Regions from separate parts of the Priestia sp. SRI_019 genome, predicted to be linked through region 1. Evidence: riboswitches for the same ligand, from Rfam matches in the RefSeq annotation. Region 1 holds a riboswitch; each other region holds the start of a gene.
What was found. Region 1 has a riboswitch for ZMP and ZTP ahead of AC2YJL_RS12185 (phosphoglycerate dehydrogenase). Riboswitches for the same ligand answer to the same signal wherever they lie in the genome.
Positions count from the first base shown of each region.

Region 2: linked by a shared signal. The riboswitch ahead of aimA (glutamate/serine transporter AimA) and the one ahead of AC2YJL_RS12185 (phosphoglycerate dehydrogenase) in region 1 are both predicted to bind ZMP and ZTP.
Region 3: linked by a shared signal. The riboswitch ahead of AC2YJL_RS24465 (phosphoribosylaminoimidazolecarboxamide formyltransferase) and the one ahead of AC2YJL_RS12185 (phosphoglycerate dehydrogenase) in region 1 are both predicted to bind ZMP and ZTP.

Region 1 is NZ_JBYCZN010000002.1:363,739-371,392, forward strand. Features, by position in the region: gene AC2YJL_RS12180 (hypothetical protein) at 61-513, opposite strand; gene AC2YJL_RS12185 (phosphoglycerate dehydrogenase) at 647-1,846, opposite strand; ZMP/ZTP riboswitch at 2,015-2,093, opposite strand; gene htpG (molecular chaperone HtpG) at 2,304-4,181, shown strand; gene AC2YJL_RS12195 (tubby C-terminal domain-like protein) at 4,212-4,772, opposite strand; gene AC2YJL_RS12200 (DUF817 domain-containing protein) at 4,828-5,634, opposite strand; gene hpaB (4-hydroxyphenylacetate 3-monooxygenase, oxygenase component) at 5,783-7,219, opposite strand; gene AC2YJL_RS12210 (group I truncated hemoglobin) at 7,359-7,654, opposite strand, start outside.
Region 2 is NZ_JBYCZN010000003.1:193,375-201,028, forward strand. Features, by position in the region: gene AC2YJL_RS19310 (sodium:solute symporter family protein) at 1-926, opposite strand, end outside; gene AC2YJL_RS19315 (DUF3311 domain-containing protein) at 926-1,129, opposite strand; gene AC2YJL_RS19320 (cupin domain-containing protein) at 1,507-2,106, opposite strand; ZMP/ZTP riboswitch at 2,492-2,570, shown strand; gene aimA (glutamate/serine transporter AimA) at 2,626-4,221, shown strand; gene AC2YJL_RS19330 (DUF5105 domain-containing protein) at 4,404-5,450, shown strand; gene AC2YJL_RS19335 (acyl-CoA thioesterase) at 5,603-6,112, shown strand; gene ppc (phosphoenolpyruvate carboxylase) at 6,573-7,654, shown strand, end outside.
Region 3 is NZ_JBYCZN010000007.1:30,493-38,146, forward strand. Features, by position in the region: gene AC2YJL_RS24430 (HD domain-containing protein) at 1-860, opposite strand, end outside; gene AC2YJL_RS24435 (MazG nucleotide pyrophosphohydrolase domain-containing protein) at 899-1,219, opposite strand; gene AC2YJL_RS24440 (LOG family protein) at 1,319-1,900, shown strand; gene AC2YJL_RS24445 (cysteine hydrolase family protein) at 1,947-2,483, opposite strand; gene AC2YJL_RS24450 (cupin domain-containing protein) at 2,713-3,060, opposite strand; gene AC2YJL_RS24455 (class I SAM-dependent methyltransferase) at 3,096-3,731, opposite strand; gene yeiL (transcriptional regulator YeiL) at 3,840-4,502, shown strand; gene AC2YJL_RS24465 (phosphoribosylaminoimidazolecarboxamide formyltransferase) at 4,658-5,824, opposite strand; ZMP/ZTP riboswitch at 5,873-5,951, opposite strand; gene AC2YJL_RS24470 (DMT family transporter) at 6,114-7,025, opposite strand; gene AC2YJL_RS24475 (MerR family transcriptional regulator) at 7,015-7,419, opposite strand.

The DNA of each region.
Region 1 (7,654 bases):
GACTTTATATTCCAATGCTTTTTTAATACTTCTACTATCACTTCTTAAAGTAGTAATCACCTATTCTTTTGTAGTCATAAAATGAAGAATTCTTACTTTTTTTTCACAATATTCAACAATTTCATAACAGGCTGTGAGAATATCATGTCTAGACAGTTCTATTTCATCCAATACAAACTTTGAAAGCTGCTTCTGCAGGACCTCCAGCTTTTTGCTGTCTTCTTCATCAATCCATAGCCCTTCCGTAATACACACATCTGCTAGTTTGTTAATAGATTGAGCCGTCCAGTTTAAGCCGGCTGAAGAAACGGTTATTGTCAGTAAATCATTTTTTATTGCTAGAATAACTTGACACACATGGGTATAAGCATCAACTTTCTTTTGGATAAATGCTTTCCGAAGCTCTTGCTTGTATTGCTCTTTCGACATCACTACGGCTACGACAGACGTAATGAATGTTCCTGCCAGCGCGATGAGTGACCCTATCAAAATTCCTATCAGTTCTCCTGACAAAACGCTCACCTCTTTAAAGGTATTTCTATATGCTATGGGAATGAAGGAAATGATATGAAGATAAACACTATGTAAAAACAGCCCTAACTTTTCTAAGTTAGGGCTGCAACACTAAAATATGAGGGTAACCGAATTAGATAATACGACTTGTAATAATTCCTTCAATTTGACCAATTTTTTCTTCTAGCTCAGGCACAATCTCGTCACTTACTTGATTGTCAATATCGATCATTGTATACGCATATTCACCGCGGCTTCTGTTCACCATATCTGCGATGTTTAAATTGTAGTTTGAGAATACTTGCGTAAGTTGTCCTACCATATTCGGAACGTTGTGATGGAAAGCAGCTACGCGTTTTTTCCCAGTGTAAGGAAGAGATGCATTCGGGAAGTTCACTGAGTTTTTAACGTTTCCAGTTTCTAAGAAATTTTTCACTTGACGTGCTGCCATTACCGCACAGTTTTCTTCTGATTCTTGAGTTGATGCCCCTAAATGAGGAATTGGTACAACATTTTTCATGTTCAAGACATTTTGATTTGGGAAATCTGTAATGTATCGTCCAACTTTTCCACTTTCAAGAGCAGCTTTCATATCTTCTTCGTTTACAAGCTCACCGCGTGAGAAGTTCAAAATATGAACATCAGGTTTCATGATGCTAAACGTTTCTTTATTGAAAACACCTTTTGTGTCGTCCGTTAATGGAACGTGAACCGTAATATAGTCAGATGCTGCAAATAGTTCTTCTAGAGACATTGCACGCTGTACGTTGCGAGACAAATTCCAAGCTGTATTAACAGAAATGAATGGATCAAAACCAATTACGTCCATATCTAAATCAAGCGCGTCGTTTGCTACAAGAGCACCAATTGCACCTAAACCAATAACGCCTAATGTTTTACCTTTGATTTCTTTTCCAACAAACTGTTTTTTACCTGCTTCAACTAACTTAGGAATTTGATCACCTTGGCCGTCTAATCCTTTTGTCCATTCAACTCCAGCAAATAAGTTACGAGAAGAAGCCATAATTGTAGTTAAAACCATTTCTTTTACTGCGTTTGCATTAGCTCCTGGCGTATTAAATACAACGATACCTTGCTCCGTGCAAGCGTCCACCGGTATATTATTAACTCCTGCTCCAGCTCGTGCAATAGCTTTTAAATTTTGGTCAAATGCCATGCTGTGCATGTTAAAGCTACGCACGACAATCGCATCTGGATTTTCGCTGTCGTTGTCAATTTGATAACCTTCTTGATTAAAAACATTTAGACCTTTTTGTGCAATGTTGTTTAATGTTTTGATTGTTTGTACTTTTTCTAATGTTAATGTGCTCATTTTGTACTCTCCTCTGATTATCATCGTAATTTTACATGTTTTTACCTTTGGATAAAGGAACTTCATTTTTAATTTTTTTAAAAGTCTGGTTTTTTAGCCTACATGTCTGATAACTTCTATATCCTCTCCCCCTAAACAGAAAGAGGTAAGAGATATGTATTAATCCCTTACCTCTGCCCAGGCGAACGGCTACGTCACTATATGCTTCCTCACGGTTATCCGCGTTTCGCCAGTCACATATAGTCTTTGAAATTAAGTATATTCTAGCAAACTCTTTCAGAACGTTCAACCTTTTTTTAAAAGTTTGCTTTTTTCAGTCTAATTTTAAATCTCTTTAGTGAATCTCCTAATATATTGACAAATATCCTAATACATGTTAAATAAAAAGAGTGATTAGCACTCTATCCACTCAAGTGCTAATTATTTTATAAGCCCTATTTGGAAAGGAGAACTTCTTATGTCAAAAAAAGAATTCAAAGCCGAATCAAAGCGATTATTAGAGATGATGATTAATTCCATCTATTCTCAAAAAGAAGTATTTTTGAGAGAACTTCTATCAAATTCAAGCGATGCAATCGATAAAATTTATTACAAAGCCTTAACAGACGACTCCTTGCGTTTTAACAAAGAAAGCTATTACATAAAAGTAACACCACATAAAACTAACCGTACCTTAACCATTACGGATACTGGGATTGGCATGACGCAAGAAGAGCTTGAAAGCAGCTTGGGCACAATTGCGCGAAGCGGTTCCCTTGCGTTTAAAAATGAAAATGAAACAAAGGACGGACACACGATTATTGGCCAATTCGGCGTTGGGTTTTACGCAGCGTTTATGGTGGCAGATGTCGTAACGGTGATTAGTAAAGCGTTAGGCAGCAATGAAGCCTATAAATGGGAATCTACTGGTGCTGATGGTTATACAATTGAACCTTGCGAAAAAGAAACGGTTGGAACTCAAATCATTTTAAAAATCAAAGAAAATACAGAAGATGAAACATATGATGAGTATCTAGAAGAGTATCGTTTAAAAGAGATCATTAAAAAATATTCAGACTTTATCCGCTACCCGATTAAAATGGACATAACGGAAAAACGTCCTAAAGAAGGTTCTGATAACGAGCTAGAAGATTATACAGAAGAGCAAGTTATCAACAGTATGGTACCGATCTGGAAGAAAAACAAAAATGAATTGACTTCAGAAGACTATGAGCAGTTTTATTCAGAAAAGCGCTACGGGTTTGATAAACCGCTCACTCACCTTCACATTAATGTGGATGGAACGATTCGCTACAATGCTATTTTATTTATTCCAGAAAATAGTCCGTTTGATTACTACTCAAAAGAATTTGAAAAAGGACTTGAACTGTATTCAAACGGCGTATTAATTATGAATAAATGCGCAGATCTTCTTCCAGACTACTTTAGCTTCGTGAAAGGTATGGTAGATTCTGAAGATTTATCTCTTAATATTTCGCGTGAAATTTTACAGCAAGATCGCCAGCTTCAGCTGATTGCCAAAAACATCGGCAAGAAAATCAAAAATGAATTAAAAAGTTTGCTTAAAAACGAACGTGAAAAGTACGAGAAGTTTTATGAATCATTTGGCCGCCAGCTAAAATACGGCGTTTACAGTGACTTTGGCAGCAACAAAGACGTATTAAAAGACCTGCTTTTATTCTATTCTTCTACAGAGAAAAAGCTCGTAACACTAGATGAGTATGTATCGCGCATGCCTGAGGATCAAAAGTATATCTATTATGCATCAGGTGAATCGTATGACCGAATTGAAAAGCTTCCTCAAGCAGAATTGGTTACAGATAAAGGGTACGAAATTCTGTATTTCACAGAAGATATCGATGAATTTGCAATTAAAATGTTAATGACGTACGAAGAAAAAGAATTTAAATCTGTTTCAAGCAGTGACTTAGGGATTGAAGCAGAAGAAGAACAGCTCAATGAGTCTGAGGAAAGAGAAAATAAAGAGCTATTTGACTATATGAAAAAAGCTTTGGCGGGAAAAGTAGGAGATGTGCGCGCGTCTAAACGTTTAAAAACACACCCCGTTTGCTTATCAGCTGATGGTGAAGTAACGATTGAAATGGAGAAAATTTTAAGTGCTATGCCTGATAACCAGCATGTAAAAGCAGAAAAAGTGTTAGAAATTAACGTAAATCATGATGTATTCGCTTCTTTAAAAGATGCATTTGAAAATGATAAAGGGAAATTAGACCTTTATACAAATTTATTATATAACCAAGCTCTTTTAATTGAAGGCTTATCTATTAGTGATCCAGTTGAATTCACAAATGATATTTGTAAAATTATGATATAAAAATCAGGCGCAGAATCATTCTGCGCCTGATTATATGTATGGCATAATAAAATTAGTTATATAGTAAGAAGCGATAAAAATGGGTACGGGCAGTTCTTCTGTTACTCTTATTGAGTGTTTGCCTTCTTTAAAATGAAAAAGCTCTGATTTAAATTCTGCGACTTTTTCTCTTTTTCCATTAAAAATACACGCTTCCTCTACGGCTTCATGACTGTTTAACATGTAGACGTTATTTCCCCATCTAATTTCTTGTGCTCCTTCGTTTTTGATTATTCCTTTCCCTAATAGATACCCCACTGTTTTTCCACTTTCTTTTATCACCCACCGGTGTTTTTTTATGTGATCAATAAACACCGTTCTTCCTTCCCATTGAACTTGTAAATGTACCTTTAAGCCGCAGGAAAAGATAGGAAACCAAGAAATAGAATCTAAAACTGGAAGTCCATCACGAGTTAAAAAATCAATACTTTTAGTCCACATATTTTTATGCATTCTCTTAAGCTGTCCGACATTTTCTCCATTTTCATTTGTAACTGCTACGGTCTTCCCCGCTGATTTAAAATAGGGAAAATAAAAAATATATTCCTGCATATAAGCCTCCAAAGCTTCTGTACCTTATATTAACAGCGTGTACATAGTTATGTTTCTATCTTTCATATATTTCGTTTGTTTCTTTTGATTTCTTCCTTTGTTTAAATTGGCTCTGATTTTCTTTTAAATGCTTTAGTAAAGCAACAATCAAGAAACTAACAATCACAAGAAGAAGCCAAGAGCTAATTTTACTTATATGAACCATTGTCCACTGCTGCTGTTGATCTGGATACTGCCATGCTCCGAAAAATGTTGCGATATTTTCAGCGATCCAAATGAAAAAGCCTATCAGTACAAAAGACAATACTAAAGGCATGCGATATGTACGTTTGTTAACCGTAAAATACACAAAAGCTCGATAAAAAATAAGTAAAGTAAAAAGTTTTAAAAACCAGCGGAAGTCGTAAATAAAATGATGCGTGAAAAAATTAAGGTAAATAGCCATACTTAGTATACTGACAATCCACGTAGAAGGCCAATTCGTAAGCTTTAATTCAAGCCTTCTCCACACTTGGCACATGTAGCTGGCTACACTAGCATACATAAATCCGCTGTACAGCGGAACTCCCCAGACTTTAGTGAAAGCTTTTTCCGGATAGCTCCATGAGCCCATATGAACTTTGTAGAGTTCTAACGCTAGTCCAATTAAATGAAATACTGCGATGACTTTTACTTCATCAAGCGTTTCGCGTTTAAACATCACCATTAAAACTTGAGTTCCTAGACAGACTAATAAAATAAGGTCATATCTAGAAATAAACGGTACTTCAATTATTTTTGTCAGAGCCAATGTAAGAAAAATAATAACAGGAAAAACACAAGATTTTGCTTGTTCTAAACCAAAATAGATTAATTGCTTCATTGTAACATCCTATCTTTATAGTATTCCTTAGTATTTTCACAGAAATGATTCTCTGAAAATTATTGCAGATTTTTCAAATTTATTCAATAAGCATCTCCGCTGTTTTTGTAACGAAACTATCATACCCAGCGGAGATCATTTTTCTCCATTAACTTTTCAAAAAATCGGTTACTCGCTGTACATAGCCCTCTTTATCGTAAGATAAGTACAGATAACTAGTTAACTGTACAGGCTCACCAAAGAAAAAACGTTCATACAGCGTTTCTCTTGTGCCAAACGGACTCATCGTTAAATCCCACGCTAGTCGAAAAAGCTTAATTCGATCTTCTGCTCCTCTCGATTTTGCTTGCAAATAACGCGTAATATCTTCTTTAACCAATGAGCGGCACGTATTTTCTGTTGGTATTGCCATTAGTCCGCTTGCACCTAAAAGCTGGATAATTTCTGTAAAGGTAGGATATGTTTTTGAAAATATATTTGCGGCAATACGAAGTGTAGTTTCATTCGGACGCATGTATCCCCATGGATCAATCTCCGCTTCTTCTTCTGCTTTCATCACGAGAGCTTTCATCGTTTCTAACGCAATAATAAGCTCTGTTGCTTTTTCTCGTACATGCGGATAGTCTGTAATGTTAATGGTTTCAATCAGAGATTGTACAATTCCTAATACAAATTCTGTTTTGACAATTCTCCTTGAAGTTACTTGATGCAGAGCAAAAGCTGAGAAAGAACTAGAAGCAAGGAATGTATTTGATACGTCTACATTTTCATAGAAGAACACGCGGTTCCACGGTACTAATACATGGTCAAAGACAACAATTGTATCCATTTCTTCGAATCTAGAACTTAATGGATAATCAAACGTCGACTCTTTTCCTGCAAATGATTCTCTACAAATAAATTTAATTCCTTTTGTATTACTTGGAATTGAAAAAGCAAACCCTTTTTCTTTTCCTTGAATGCCCGCTGAAGACAGTACGAGCAGCTCATCTGTCATTCCGCCCTGTGTAGCAAGCAGTTTCGCGCCTTGGATAACGATTCCCTCATTGTTTTTATCAACTATTTTTGCAGCTATCGGTTCGTCGTTTTGCTCGTAATAAAATTGGATTCGATTGACTTGAGGATCGATGAATGTATGAGTGAGCGATAAATCTTGCTCTCTCACATATTCATAATAAGAAAGGATGTTTTCAGGAAAGCAGTTTTCCGTTCCTCTCAGGAGTTCTGCAGAGGATGCAAAAGCCATTAATACGGTATTCATATAATCTGGACTTCTTCCCATCATACCATGGGTTAATTGCGCCCATTGCTGGGTCATCTCTCGTCTTTTTTTTAACTCTTCTTTTGTTTTAGGCTGTAAATAAGATGTACCAACAAATTCTTTAGAAGACGGAGATTGATATGTCATGATATCTTTAATTTTTTTATCATGCTGAAGATCATAAAGCTTAGCTTGACTGTTAATGGCTCCTTTAAAAGCCGGATGTTCTGATATATTGCCTGTTACGAGCTTGCCATCAATCCATACATTTGCTTTTAATTGATTAATTCTCTCTACGTATTGCTTCCCATTAATTGCTGACATACTCCCACTCCCAGACTTTCGATAAATATTTTTACCTATTGCATTTTTATCATATTACGATGTCTTTTCCATGTTTCCTTCATACATCACAGCTTTGAGCACAAAAAAAGAAGGTCACAGTAACCTTCTTTTTTATAATTTATTTATATTGAATATCATTTCTTAAGGATTCAACTTTATTTAATGCTTGGTCAATATCCGGCTCTTCAACATTAAAGTGAGCAAGTGCATCGTGAAGATGCTTAGCAATTGCATTAAAATGTTCGGGTTGAATATTCATATTTGCATGTGCTTTGGCCATCGACTTTCCTGAATATTGATTCGGGCCACCTAAGGCAAAACTTATAAACTTAGCTTGATGCCGACGCTGTTTATCCATGTCCGTATGCTCGAAAAAGTGACTGACCGTTTCGTCTTTTAATACGAGTTCAGAAT
Region 2 (7,654 bases), on a different contig from region 1:
AATCTAGGATCCGTTGTATCTTGAGGTAATACTTGATAAGCAATAAACCCTAAGAAGATGACTAGAATTAAAACAATATTGTAAAGAGGTAAGAAGACAGCATTTTTACGAAGCGAATCTGCACTTTTAGCAGTGAAAACACCTGTAGCAGCGTGAGCCCACATGAATAAAGCTAAAGCAGATACGAGTGATGCTGTAATAAACCATGGAATGCCTTTAGGTCCTTGTGTTGGGATCGTTAATAGCTGAGGTGCATCCTTTGCAACATTGTCGATCATGTTGCCCCAGCTTCCAAAATGCATAATTGGCAGAGAAACAACCATAAATAACATAATGGCCCATACTAAAATATCTTTAATAATTGCCGTATATGTGGGACCTTTAATTCCGCTGAAAAAGGTATAAAGAGCCACAAGAAAGAATGAAAGAATAACGACTGCTTTTACGTTAATGTAGCCAGTTCCTGCAACGCGAAGGGTATCTTGAATACCGCTAAGCTGAAGATCAATATATGGAATGAGCATCAATACACCTACTATAGCAATTAAAGAGGAGAGAAATTTACTGCTAAAACGTTCTCTGGCATAATCAGCAAGCGTAGTAAGTTTGTGCTTTTTAGCAACAGTCCAAAGCTTTGGAAGAAAAAAGTATGAAATTAAAAAGGCTAAAACAGAGTAAGGGATGGCAAAAAATGCGATGCTTCCTCCCTGATAAGCTGTACTTGTAAGACCTAGGAATGTATAAGCAGTATATAAATCTGCTCCTACTAAAAGCCAGACGAGCAGGCTTCCAAAACGTCTTCCACCTACAGCCCACTCTTCAACTGAGCTTCTAGATGATTTGTCACGTCCTGCTATAAAGCCAATCGCGATAACAACAAGAACAATTGCTGATGTGATTAAAAGTGCCGTTAAATTTCCTTGCATTATTCAATGTCCCCCCAAGATTTTTGTAAACGATAAATAATAAATGTACACACAGGCGTTAAGAAGACCCATAAAAATAACCATAAATGCAAAAGAGGTAATCCAAAAATAATTGGATGAATGTTATTTACAAAAGGTAAAACAGCGAATTGAGCAATAAATGGAATGATGAATAAAATAAAAATTATGAATTTTCTGTTCAATTTTACTCCTCCTATTAAAAATTTATCTAACAATGTTCACTATGATAGCAAGTCTGACATGGTAAAGCAATAAGTTTTTTGAAAATTTCGTTATAATCTATGAAAATTTTTTTAGAAAAACAAAAAAGAGCTTGTGATGAGAGTATATTTGAAATGATTATGAAAGAAAAAAAGGGGAATAATCTAAGCGAAGCTGCTCTTGAAGCAAAAAAAGCACGAAAAAGAAGAAATTTAGTTTTGACCGGGAAGTTTTTGTTATTTCGCTGAGATAAAGTATATTGCTATTGCATCATAAGAAAAGAATTTGTATGTTCAAATAGAGATTCATGGAAAGAATAAAACAGAGCAAATAAAAAAACTAGACAATAAGTGCTTGTCTAGTTCCACCACTCTGTCAATGGTCCTTTGTCGCCATAAACAGGATCTGTTGTAGGAATAGGTACTTGTGCAATTTCATCAAATACGTGAGGGCGATCAGTTTGTTTTCCTGTTCGTAAATTGTAATCCATGCCCTCTGGATAAGCTCCAACCACTTTAAAATCAGCAGTTGACTGCAGACGCATATGCCCTGTTCCTGCAGGAAGTACGAGCACATCGCCAGCGTGCACCACGATATTTTCCCCCATATGTCCACCTAGTTTTAAACGTGCAGATCCGCTAATTACGCCTAGTGCTTCATGGGAATTGCTGTGGTAATGGTGAAAATCATGTATGCCACCTACCCAGCTGTTTTTCCAGTTGTGAGAATTAAAAATGCTCTCCACTTTCTCTTTCTTACTAATAAATACGTGTTCATACAATAAAACTGGAAGACGAGGGTGATTTGGAATGGTTCCGTCGTCATCAAAATAAAGAACTTTTACATTTGCATAATTCATAAGCATCCCTCTAACAATCTTTTTTCGTAATTTTCCCTGTTTTTTGCTTGCGTAAACAGAGAAGTTTGCTCGAAGTACTTCATTTGTTGCGAAGTGCATGATATGTAGGTTTTAACGTTTTCCTAAAAGAAGTCTCCCACTTCAAGCGTAGCTAAGTGGTGGACAGTTCACTTTAGTATCTTTTCTTCATATTGTATATAAGTAAAGGGTCTAGTGCAAGAATTCTATGGATATATAGCTGCTAATTCTTATTATGTAAATGAATACTATATATTAGTATAATCTTTAGAAGGTAATCTACTCGTGGAGTAAAAGAATCAAACAACAAGAAAAGATAGGATTTTAGTTATTTTTGTAATTAAAAAGAGGTTTTTAGAAGTTTTATTCGGAATTTTACGAATAATTTATTATCTTTATAAAAGTAATGTAAACATTTTTGTGTATTGAGTAATAGAAATGAATGTTATATACTGATAAAAAATATATTCCTATATGTGACTGGCGCAACATGGATGACCATGGGGGAGCATATAGCGTATAAGCCGCGCGCCTGGGCAAACACTTGAGAAATTTTCGCAAGTGTTTTTTTATTTTCCTAGGGAAGAGGAGTAGATTTGGATGAGCAATATGCAAAGGAAGATGGGAACATTTGCTTTAACCATGACAGGCATAGGTTCGATTATCGGTTCAGGGTGGCTGTTTGGAGCATGGAAAGCAGCTCAAATTGCGGGACCCGCGGCTATTTTTTCATGGGTTATTGGAATGGTGGTTATTTTGACCATTGCTCTATCATATGCTGAACTGGGCGCGATGTTTCCACAAGCAGGGGGGATGGTTAAATATCCTCAGTATTCACACGGATCATTTATTGGTTTTTTGGCTGCTTGGGCTAACTGGATTTCAATCGCTTCAACGATAACAGTGGAGGCTATTGCATCTGTGCAATATATGAGTACTTGGCCGTGGAAATGGGCTCGCTGGACTCACGAATTAGTAGATAATGGAATTTTGACGTCCAAGGGGTTGGCAGTTGCGTCTTTGTTATTATTCGTTTACTTTTTTATGAACTATTGGACGGTAAATCTCTTTGCTAAAGCAAACTCATTTATTACGATTGTTAAATTAATTATTCCTGGTTTAACGGCAGGGGCTTTATTTTTTGCTGGTTTTCATAGTGGAAACTTTTCAAGTGAGCATGGGGTTGCCCCTTATGGGTGGGCCAGTGTTTTAACGGCAGTGGCAACATCAGGTATTGTGTTTGCATTTAATGGGTTTCAAAGTCCTGTAAATATGGCAGGAGAAGCAAAATCACCTAATAAATCGATTCCGGTAGCTGTAATTGGTTCAATTTTTATTGCAGGAATTGTATACATTATATTGCAAATTGTTTTTATCGGAGCAGTAAGTCCGTCATCAATTGCTGATGGATGGAATCATTTGAATTTTAATTCTCCTTTTGCTGATTTAGCGATTGCGCTTGGAATTAACTGGCTAACAATTGTGTTATACGCAGACGCATTTGTTTCTCCTTCCGGCACAGGTGCTACATATACGGCAACTACTTCTAGAATGTTATACGGGATGCAGCAAAATGGATATTTGCCAAAGATATTTGGTACTCTTCATCCACTTTACAATGTCCCGCGCTCAGCTATGTGGCTAAATTTAGCAGCTTGCTTTTTGTTTCTCTTTTTATTTAGAGGATGGGGTGTCTTAGCAGAAGTGATCTCAGTAGCGACGCTTATCTCTTATATTATGGGTCCTGTAGCGCTTATAACATTAAGAAAAACGGCTTCACACTTTTACCGTCCATTTTATTTAAAAGGGGCATCAGTTATTGCGCCATGCGGCTTCGTTTTTGCTTCCTTGACGCTTTACTGGGCAAGGTGGCCACTTACAGGTGAAGTGATCTTTATTATGGCAATTGGCCTGCCTGTTTATTTTTATTACCAAGCGAAAAATAAATGGGTGGGCTTTAAAAAAGAATTTTTAACCGGGGCTTGGATGCTTATCTATTTAGCGTGCATGATTTTTATTTCCTACATAGGAAGCGAAAAATTCGGAGGCAAAAATATTTTGCCTTTCGGATGGGATATGCTAGTGATTGCTTGCGTATCATTAGCTTTTTATTACTGGGGAATTAAAAGTGGCAAAGCTAACCGATATATGAAAGAAGCTGAACAAATCAATCAAGAAAATTTTAAATCTAAATAAAAAAATACGAGCCCGTGCTCGTGTTTTTTTATTTAGGTGAGTGGAGAGTTTAGACTTAGTTTTTATCAAAATATTGTAAAAAATATAGATTTTAAGGTTTAAGTATTTATACAGAGGGAACCTTTATTTGGGATAAAGTTCTAAAAAAACAAAATAAAGGGGATTAGGCAGCTGTGAAAAAAATGAATGTTTTGGCTTTAGCTTTTGTACTTATGCTAGTATTAGCGGCTTGCAACAGTTCTAAGGAAACGGGAGGGTCCACTTCGGCTAAAAATAAGGCGATTGAAGTATCTATTGACAGCGCTTCTTACATTTTAGTAGATAGTGATGAAGGAGATACAAGTGAAGAAAAAGGGCTGTTGAAAGTTGATTTAAAAGTGAAAAATGTCTCCAAAAACAGTATATCTTTATCGGATTATGACGGTGTTTATTTGTACGAAGGAGATGAACAGCTGTCTCCAAAAACGGGAGTGAACAGTCGTGAGCTCGGACTAGAAAGCAGTGCATCTGACAAAATTGGTGCTGGAAAGCAAAAAAATTTAACGTTTGTCTTTGAAGTCAAAAAAGATAACAAGTACAAAATTGGGCTTCAGCCAAAATCATCTGATTATGATGAAGAAATTGACGAAGTGACATTAACACTGGATACAAAGAAATACGCGAAAAGCTATAATAAGCTGCAAGACCCAGAAAAAGCTCTGCAAGCTTATACAGAAGTCCTTTACTTAAATAAAGAAAACGTAGACTATGATAAATATGTAACAGCAGATAAAACAGCTGTTATAGAAGAACAGAAAAAAGCGTTTAACGAAGAATTAAAAGGTGCGTTTTCTAATAGTTTAACCGACAAAGCAAAAAAAGACTTTTTTAACATGTATAAAGATGTTTTAAAAGAAAAAGCAAGTGTAAAAACAAATGTGATTGCGAATGCAAATAATAAAGCAGTAGTAGAGGTGGAGTACACTACTCTTAATTTATCAGACTTGTATTCATACGTATCGCAGCTTAAGCGAGCATATACAGATGAAACGAAAGATTACGATACAGAACACTCTGAAGAGTTTGCGGCTTCTCATTTCAAAGATATTGTAAATGAATTAGAAACGAAAGAAGGAAGTCGTCCCCTACGAATTTTTATGGTGAAAGAAGATGGGAAATGGACTGTAAAGTCAAGTGACCTATACAGTGATTCTTTAGGTAAAACGTTTGGATCAAGCTATATTCGATAGACAAAAAAAGAGAAGAATTTTTCTTCTCTTTTTTGTTTTCTGTAAATAAATCAACGAGTTTTTTGTAAAGCTAAATTTATCAAAATATGCTAGTATAGGTTCATTCATTCTTTTATTCTTATTATGATAGGCATCAATGGAGGTTCTTACTAATGAAAGCAAATTATTGTAAAGATACAAAGGCTGTTCGAACGAGCCGCATTTTTCCTAATGATATTAATAATCACAATACGTTATTTGGTGGAAAGTTAATGAGTGATATTGATATGATTGCGTCCATTTCAGCTTATCGTCACAGTCGTACAGAGTGTGTAACAGCTTCAGCAGACTCTATTCATTTTCTGCACCCTATTACGCCTCAGGATTCTGTATGTTTGGAGTCATACGTATCATGGACAGGTCGTTCATCCATGGAAGTGTTTGTGAAAGTGATTAAAGAAAATTTAAAAACCGGGGAGCGTCAAATTGCAGCCACATCATTTTTAACTTTTGTGGCAATGGATGATGATGGAAAGCCTCGTGCAGTACCGGAGCTTATTCCAGAAACAGAAGAAGAAAAATACCTGTTTCAAACGGGGGCAGATCGTGCTGCCACGCGTAAACAAGTGCGTAAAAAAAGCAATGAGCTGGCATCGGTATTGGATTTAGGACAACCTTGGTAGCATAAAAGAGAGGCCGAGACAAAAGTGTTTTAGCTCAAATGAAAAACGAACCACTGATCAACGTGTTTGATTAGTGGTTCGTTTTTTTTGTTATGGTGAACGTAGGTTTCATCTGTTTCGTTCCTTCTAGCAGTTGATTGGAGAGCAAGACGAAGACTACGGGGGAAAAGCGAAAGAGACGAGGAGGCTCATCGACCGCCCGCAGAAAGCAAGGTCTTGCACAGTAATCAACTGCGGTGTCACAAGCGGTTCAGCTTATGTATCCCATTTGTTCGTCTTTAGATTGGATTCATTTAGTTATGTCTTAACCTCTTTTTATATTTGATGAATCTCCTCTCCTGAACGAGAGGAGGAAATAAAATTATATGAAATTTATTTTCGTTCATGGTAATATGAATTTAATATAATTTTCTAAAAAGTTTAAAAAGTACAACATTTATAAAGAAAGGTGTCGTGTCTAATGGTAACAGTAGAAGCAGCAGAAAGACAAAACAGCAGCACTGCCCTGCGCCGTGATGTAAAATTTCTCGGTCAATTGTTAGGGAAAGTTCTGGTTCACCAAGGTGGAGAAGAACTGCTCAACAAAGTAGAAAAAATACGCGAAGTAGCAAAATCACTTAGAGAAAACAAAGATGAAGTTATCTATAAAGAAATAAAAAATGAAATCGTTACTCTTGAACAGCCGATGCGCGAGCAGGTTATTCGGGCATTTGCAGTTTATTTTCATTTAGTTAATATTGCAGAGCAAAATCATCGAATTCGTCGCAGACGGGAATATCAGCAGCAAGAAGATTCTATTATGCAGCCGGGCTCATTGGAAAGTGCCGTTGTTTCGCTTAAAAATAATGGCGTGGCGCCAGACGTAATTGCTAACTTGCTTCAAACTTTATCTCTAGAGCTCATCATCACTGCTCATCCAACAGAAGCCACTAGACGAAGTGTTCTTGATATTCATAAACGAATGGCTGAGCTTCTGAAAAATTTGGATAATCCAACGTTAACAAAACGCGAACGTACGGAAATTGAAGAAAGACTGTTTAGCGAAGTGTTGATTTTATGGCAAACAAATGAACTGCGAGATCGCAAGCCAACCGTAATGGATGAAGTATCGAATGGATTATATTATTTTGATGAAACGTTATTTGAAGTGCTTCCTCAACTTCATCAGGAGTTGGAAAATTCATTGCAGGAGAATTACCCCCAAGAAAATTGGAAGGTGCCTAATATTCTTCGATTTGGTTCATGGATTGGCGGAGACCGGGATGGAAATCCAAACGTAACTCCCAAAGTAACGTGGCAAACGCTTGTCAAACAAAGAAAGTTAGCTATTCGTAAATATAAAGAGTCGCTTACTCAATTGAGACAAAGGTTAAGTCAGTCTACAAAAAGAGTCGCAGTTTCAGATAATCTTCTTGATTCTATTAATCAAGAAATATCTCTGCTGCCTGAGAAAAAGCGATGGAGAATCAAACACGAAGTGTATCGCTGCAAGCTTACGATTATGCTTCATAAATTAAATTTAGTTGGAGAGTCGGAAGCGGG
Region 3 (7,654 bases), on a different contig from region 1:
CCTACTAACACAAAGGGATCAATAATCCGTACCTTTTTCTTTTGGTGTATGTCATAATCTACCTCATCATTTATTACTTTTTTGCTCATATCTTTCATTTTTTGTAGCACTTCATGGTCTTTGCTGTCAATTAACTTTCTCCAAACTGTTTCATCATCCGATAATAAGTCATCAAAATGAATAATCTCCTTGGCCATTGCGATCTTTAATATATCCGTTAGTATAGCATACCCATATACATTTGATGGATGAAGAAAGAAGTCAATGACCTCCGTATAATAAGCTTTAACAAACCATTCTGCAGCCTCAATTGTTTTTAAAAAAATTTTGCCGTCAACCACTCTTAATTCATCTACAAATTTACAAGCATTGTCTGAAGAAATCATATTATAGGTAGATAAATCACGAAGCGTATAATCGATGCGGTCTGCACACAGCAAAGGAAGAGGTTGTTCTAATAAGGACCATTTCTCAATAGGCAATATAGACAAAATATTAAATCCATGCTTTTGTAAAACAGAAGGGATTTCTGATGATTGAATTATTTTGTCAAATATTTGATCGTGAAAATCCTGTTCTGGATTATTTAAAACAAAATCTATGACATGAGAAAAAGCTGTATGAGAAACGTCATGTAATAAGCCAGCTATTTGTTCTTCTATAGATCCACCTAACCTTCTAATCAATAGCATGACACCTACAGAGTGTTCAAATCGTGTTACATTCCACTTTGGATTCACTAAATAACTTGCGCCACCTTGGTGAATCTTTTTCAGCCTCTGAAGGGGCTCAGTATGTATTAATTCTGCTAGGACTGGTTCTAAGTGAAAAGATCCATAAATGAAATCATGAATTTTCATAAAACGACTTCACTTTCCCTTCTTTTGTCACATCTATATCATTTAGTAGAATAACGCTCTGCAAGCTTCTCTTTATGCGAACTGAATATTTCTTCTAAAGAAATATCATATTTGTTAGCAATAACAATCAAGTTACCTAACACATCTCCTAGTTCTTCCGTTAATTCTTTCTTATTTTCTTCCAAAGTTCCAGTTACTTCATCTGGTCGATCCCTTCCGATTTCTAAAGCCCTAATAGCTCGTGCTACTTCACCTGTTTCCTCGGCAAGAAAACCAATTCGAATAAAGATATCTAAATCTGACCAACCTCTCATTTTGTAGTAGTCCTTTACCCATTGTTGAAATTCTGTTACGTTCATTAAATGGTTCCACCTTCCTTTTTTAACTTCAACTAAGTTTACCAAATCATCCATTATTATGTATAATCAATAACGGTGATTACATAGGAGGGGATCTTTATGAAAAGAATAGCTGTATTTTGTGGATCAAGTAATGGAGCATCTGACCTTTATATTCAAGGTGCAAAGGACCTGGGAAAAGAACTTGCTAAACGTAATATTTCGCTCGTATATGGTGGAGCAAGTGTTGGAGTAATGGGTGCTGTGGCTGATGCCGTGTTGGAAGCTGGCGGACATGTCATTGGCGTCATGCCTACTTTCCTTGAAGAAAGAGAAATTTCTCATAAAAACCTGTCAGAGCTTATCGTTGTTAAATCTATGCACGAGAGAAAAGCCAAGATGGCTGAACTTGTAGATGGATTCATTACATTACCAGGTGGTCCAGGTACACTAGAGGAATTCTTTGAGATTTTCACATGGGCTCAGTTAGGGTTACATCAGAAGCCTTGCGGATTATTAAATATTAATGATTATTACACACCACTTATTTCTTTATTTAATCACATGACAGAAGAACAATTTCTACAGGAAAAATATCGTTCTATGGCTCTTGTAGATACAGAACCACAAGGTTTATTAGATCAATTCAATACATATCAACCTCCTTCAGTTAAAACATATATCACAAAAGCACAAAGCTAACAAAAAAACAGGATTAGACACTATCTAATCCTGTTTTTTTGTTAGCTTAAAATATAATTTCGTTTACTTCTTTTAATGTAACGAATCTGCCACCTAGCATATTATTATGATGTTCTACTATTTTAGAAGCTGAAAGCACAGCCGTATCAAATGTGCTATGGGCATCTTTTACTAAGATATTCTCTTTATACCCTAAGCTATATGCTCTCCTACAAGTAGTATCCAAACAAAATTCAGTTTGCATACCTGCAATGACTAATTTTCCGATTTCAAGTTCCTGAAGTTTTTTGTATAAAGTTGTTTGATAAAATGCGTCCCAAGAAGATTTTTGAATAACTATATCCGTTGGTATGGGGCCGACATCCTGATGGATTTCCCATGTGACTTTTCCTTCACTAAGCATACTATCCGAACTGGGGTCTGTATGCTGTATATAGATAATTGGCACATTAGATTTGTGTGCTTTTTCCCTTAGAGAAGTAATATTTTTAAGTACTTGTTGTTCATTACATAAAGATCCACCTTCATAAGAAAACATGATGTTTTGAACATCGATAAGCAACAAAGCTGTTTTTTCACTCATTTAATTGTATCCCCCTATTGAGTTTTGTGGTAAAAAATTCAAAATAATATTATATCAAATTAAAATCTCATATTATATAGCTTGATCCTGCAAAATCTAGCTTTCTTTGAAATGTACATAGTATATAAATGTAGTTACCATAATGTTTTTATCGGGATTTATCTGTATATACGTAAAAGCCATTTAAGACCTATCTTAAATGGCTTTTACAGTGGTTATGTTATTTTATTTACTCATCAATAATTATCGTATCAGCATTTATATCTTCAAAACAAAGGTTTACTGTTCTTTGCTTCGCTCTGGTTCTATGTACGGTTCCAGCTGGTATAAGTAACGTATCATTAGGTTTTAAAACAGCAGTATCCTTACCTTTAAAATCAATTAAAAGTTCTCCCTCTAAAACCATAAAAAGCTCATCCGAATTAGAATGATAGTGCCATTTGTATTCGCCTGAAAATACAGCTATACGAAGGCAGTGATTATTAATATTCGATACAGGAAAATTCACGTGTTGATCTTTAATATCTTTTGTAATTTCTTGAAGATTAATCTTTTCTAGCTCTAATTTCTCTACCATTACAATTCTCCCTTTATATTTTCTTTGTAATAAATTCAATTTAATTTCCCCATATACACTAAACCATTTGAACGATTTCTATTCATAGTTGTATATTCTAATTTCTTATATGCTAAGGTTTCAAATTGATCTATCCATTCTTTCACGCGTTCTTCGCTATGATGACGTAAAATAGCCCCATCTGGTAACTCAAAAACCCCATATGTATGATACTTAGTGAGTCCCTTTTCATAACGTAATTTATTTCTTTCATCGCTATTTAGTAGAAAATCGTTGATGTAAATAATACCTCCTGGCTTTAGTACCCGTTTAATCTCATTTAAAATAGCGTTTTGTTCCTCATTTTTATGAACACATGTTAAAACTGCAAAAAGTAAGACAGCATCCAAAGAATCATTAGGAAAAGGAAGCTTCCCACTTTGAATAACTTGAAAATCGATTTCTGAGTTATGAAACTTAGCTCTTTTAATCATTTCTTCTGAAAAGTCTACACCATGTAAATTGTTATAATCGTAGCTTCTTAATTCCAATAAAGTCCGTCCATACCCACAACCATAATCTAATATGACAGCATTGTGATTAACATGTGTTAGGAATAATTCAGGTTGAAAAGGCGTAGTAAATTCTTTTTTATTAGCTACTTCATTCCAATATTCATCTTGTTTGATCATCTTTATGAAACATCTCCCTATTGATCTATCAACTTTGATTGCATCATAGCATGTAAAAACATAAAATAATGTGAGATATCTCATATTTTTATAATAGTAGGAGAAAAAATGAAATTTTTAAACGACCCTATGCAAAGTTACTATGTCGAGAAATACTCTATTCAATCACTTTTTTCCTTTCCAATTACTCCATTTATTCAGGTCTGCGAATTTGAACGTGGTGAATTTATTTATAAGGAAGGATCCTATCCTCAATATATTTATTATCTTGTTGAAGGTAAGGCAAAACTCTATGTTACACACGAAAATGGGAAAGTGTCCTTGATTAATTTTTTACAAGCTCCAACATTTATGGGGGAAGTGGAACTATTAAATTCACAACGATATGCTAAAGCCATACAAACTATCACAAAAACCATTTGTTTGGCTATTCCTATTGATACCTGTAAAAATAAGCTCTTAACAGATGTTATATTTCTCAGATATTTATGCAGTTTTTTAAGCGAGAAAGCAACTAGAATTTCAGCAAAGTATACACAAAATCAGGCCTATCCACTTGAGAACCGTCTTGCTGCTTTTATAATGTTGTCGGCTGATGATAACTTTTATAAAGAAAAACATACTGAAGTATGCGAATACCTGGGTGTATCATATCGCCATCTACTCCATGTACTAGCCCAACTATGTAAATCAAATACTATTGAAAAGCAGTCACGAGGCTACATTATTAGAGACAAAGAACGTTTGAAAAAATTAGCTGAATTAAATTAAAGACACTCATAATAACCTCGTTTCATAAGAAAGATAATTATATGTATATGATATAAAAGGTAGTTACCATAATCATATGTATCGAAAACAGTTTAAAAGAGCCAGTCCCTTTATAAGTCTTGGCTCTTTTGGACTAATTATATTTAATTCATAGCTCAATGATGGAATACACGTATACCTGAATGTGCCATGATCATCCCGTATTCATTTGCTGCCTGTGTAACTTGTTCATCTCGTAAAGAATTACCTGTTTGAACCACATATTTAACGCCACTTTGAGCCGCACGATCGATATTATCACGGAAAGGTAAAAAAGCGTCGGATGCATAGGAAACGCCTTTTAACCTTTTTAGCCATTCTCGTTTTTCACTCTTACTTAGCCTAGCAGGGACCTCCTCAAAACATTGTTTCCAGTGCTCATTTTCTACCTCAGTAATATCATCATTAAGCCATCCATCAATTGCATTATTCACTTCTACACGAGAAATGCCTTCTCTGAACTTCATGTTAAGGGCCCTTGGATGTTGTCTTAGCCACCATTTATCAGCTTTTTCAGCAGCCAACCTCGTACAATGAATACGGGACTGCTGTCCAGCACCAATTCCAATTGTTTGGCCATCTAATGCGAAACAAATGGAGTTTGATTGTGTATATTTTAATGTAATAAGAGCAACAAGAAGATCTCTCTTTGCATTTTTAGGAATATTACATTGAGTAGTAACAATACGATTAAAAACTTCTTTCCCAATCTGTACATCATTTCTTTGTTGTTCTAGAGTAATTCCAAATACCATTCTTTTTTCAATTGGGTCAGGCACATAGTTTGAATCAATCTCTAAAATTAGATATTTTCCTTTCTTTTTCTGTTTCAAAGCCTCTAATGCTTCTTGAGTGTAGCTTGGTGCAACAATCATATCAGAAACCTCTGTTTTGAGGAGAGTAGCTACAGTTATATCCACTTCATCACTAAAAGCAGCACAATCTCCAAACGATGACATCCTATCTGTCCCACGCGCTCTTGCATAAGCAATCGCTAAAGGAGACAGGCCTAGGCCTTCAACAAAATAGGATCCAGTAAGTGTCTCATTTAGTGGAGAGTACACAGCTGCACCTGCTGGACTTACGTGTTTAAAAGATGCAGCTGCAGGTTGACCAGTCGCCTGTCGAAGCTCTCGGACCAGTTGAAAAGCATTTAATGCATCTAGGAAGTTAATATAACTCGCCTCTCCATTTAAGATTTTAATAGGCGTGTTCTCAGCATTCTGAACGTTAGCTTTACTTTGATTTGGATTCATCCCATATCGTAAACAAATTTCTTTCACTTAAAAATCTCCTTTCTAAATAAAAAAAGTATTTGAACTCATGTTCAAATACTTTGCCCAGGCGTACGGCCGTTATCTATGTGCTTCCTCATGGTCCTCCATGTTTACGCCAGTAACACATAGTCTGTTTTATAAGAAAATTTTACATAATAAAAATAATTTTAACAATACCTTTATCCAAATTTTTCTTTTTTAATTATATATCATATACAAATCTAATTTACACAACAGGTATTACCGGTAGTAATAAAGTCTATATATTTTCTATATAGACTTTACCAATTTATTCTTATACTGAGGCTGAAATCTTTTGTTTTTTTCGTAAGCGTAAAAAGCCAGAAGCTGTTAAAACACCTACAATAACTAAACACGTACCTATCACTTGAGGTAATGTAATAAGGGCACCCGTTAAAATAGAAAGCATCATGGTGACGACTGGAACTAAATTAAAAAATAAAGACGTATTACTTGCACCAATCGTAGCCATTCCTTTATTCCACCACAAATAGCCTAATACACTTGTAAATAGAGCCATAAAGAGAATAGCTCCCCAAGCTGACCACGTAACGTGAGACAAGGGCTGAGGGCTTGGTGAAAAAGCTCCTAAGATTAAAAGACAAAGAGAACCAACAATCATTGTATAAGTAGTGGTCTCCATCGAAGAACTACCATTCAAATATTTTCTTCCTAATACACCATATAAAGCCCAACATAGATTCCCTGCTAAGATAAGTAAATCACCTTTAGAAATGGATAATGTTTGAATAATTTCTAACGAACCTTGCGTAAGGACAAGAATAACACCTACTAAAGCAAAAGAGATACCTACCATCTGTTGTTTTGTAATAGAATTCTTTAAAATAAAATAAGCAAAAATTGCAGTTACCAAAGGGTTAGTTCCCATGATGAGAGCCCCGTTTAAAGGAGACGTATATTGCATTCCTAAAAAGAAAAAAGCATTGAACCCAAAAATCCCTATGATGCCAAGTAAGATATACATTTTCCAATGAACCTTAATAGTTTTTGACTTTATTTGTTTCTGTAATCCTAATATAAGAACCATAACGAGTGCAGCAATGCCAAATCGCCATGCCGCAGCACTTGCAGGGGAGAAATACTGAACAGCATACTTAGCCAGGTTGAATGTAGCACCTGTAAATATAGCGAAACCTATCAACATAAGGTATATTCTACTTTTCATTTTTCAAGTCTCCAATCATTGTTTCATACGTCCCTAATTTCTCTTTTGTTACGTTCATAACTGTTTCAATCTCTTGTTTTTGTTTTTCTAGAAGAAGTAAATGTTTGTTTAAAATATCTGCCCTCGTTTGAATTTTTTTTAATTGAATGGCAGAAGAACCAATATTTTCTAGGAGACATCCATCCTTTAAAAATTCTTGAATATCCTCTAGAGACATTCCTGTTTGTTTTAATATTTTCATAAATTTGAGTAGACGAATTTCACCTTCCGTATATCTTCTTTTTCCACCTTTTCTTAATGGTGAAGACAATAACCCAATCTTTTCATAATAACGTAGCGTATGAGCTGTAAAACCTGTTTTCGTAGCAACTTCAGATATACTATACAATTCTATTTCCTCCTTTATTTAGATGTTACAACTTAGAGTTAGCTCTAAGTCAATGGTTAATTTGCAAACAATAAAAAAAGACTCAGATTTTTTCTAAGCCTCTTCGTTTAATTAACATAATGTGCCTTATCGGAAACCAATAATAAAAAGCCTTTAGATACTTATTTCTAAAGGCTTAAAGATACGTTTTTTATTTTTAACTTACTACCATGTTGTTTCTTCTTTATCTGTTAGTTTTACA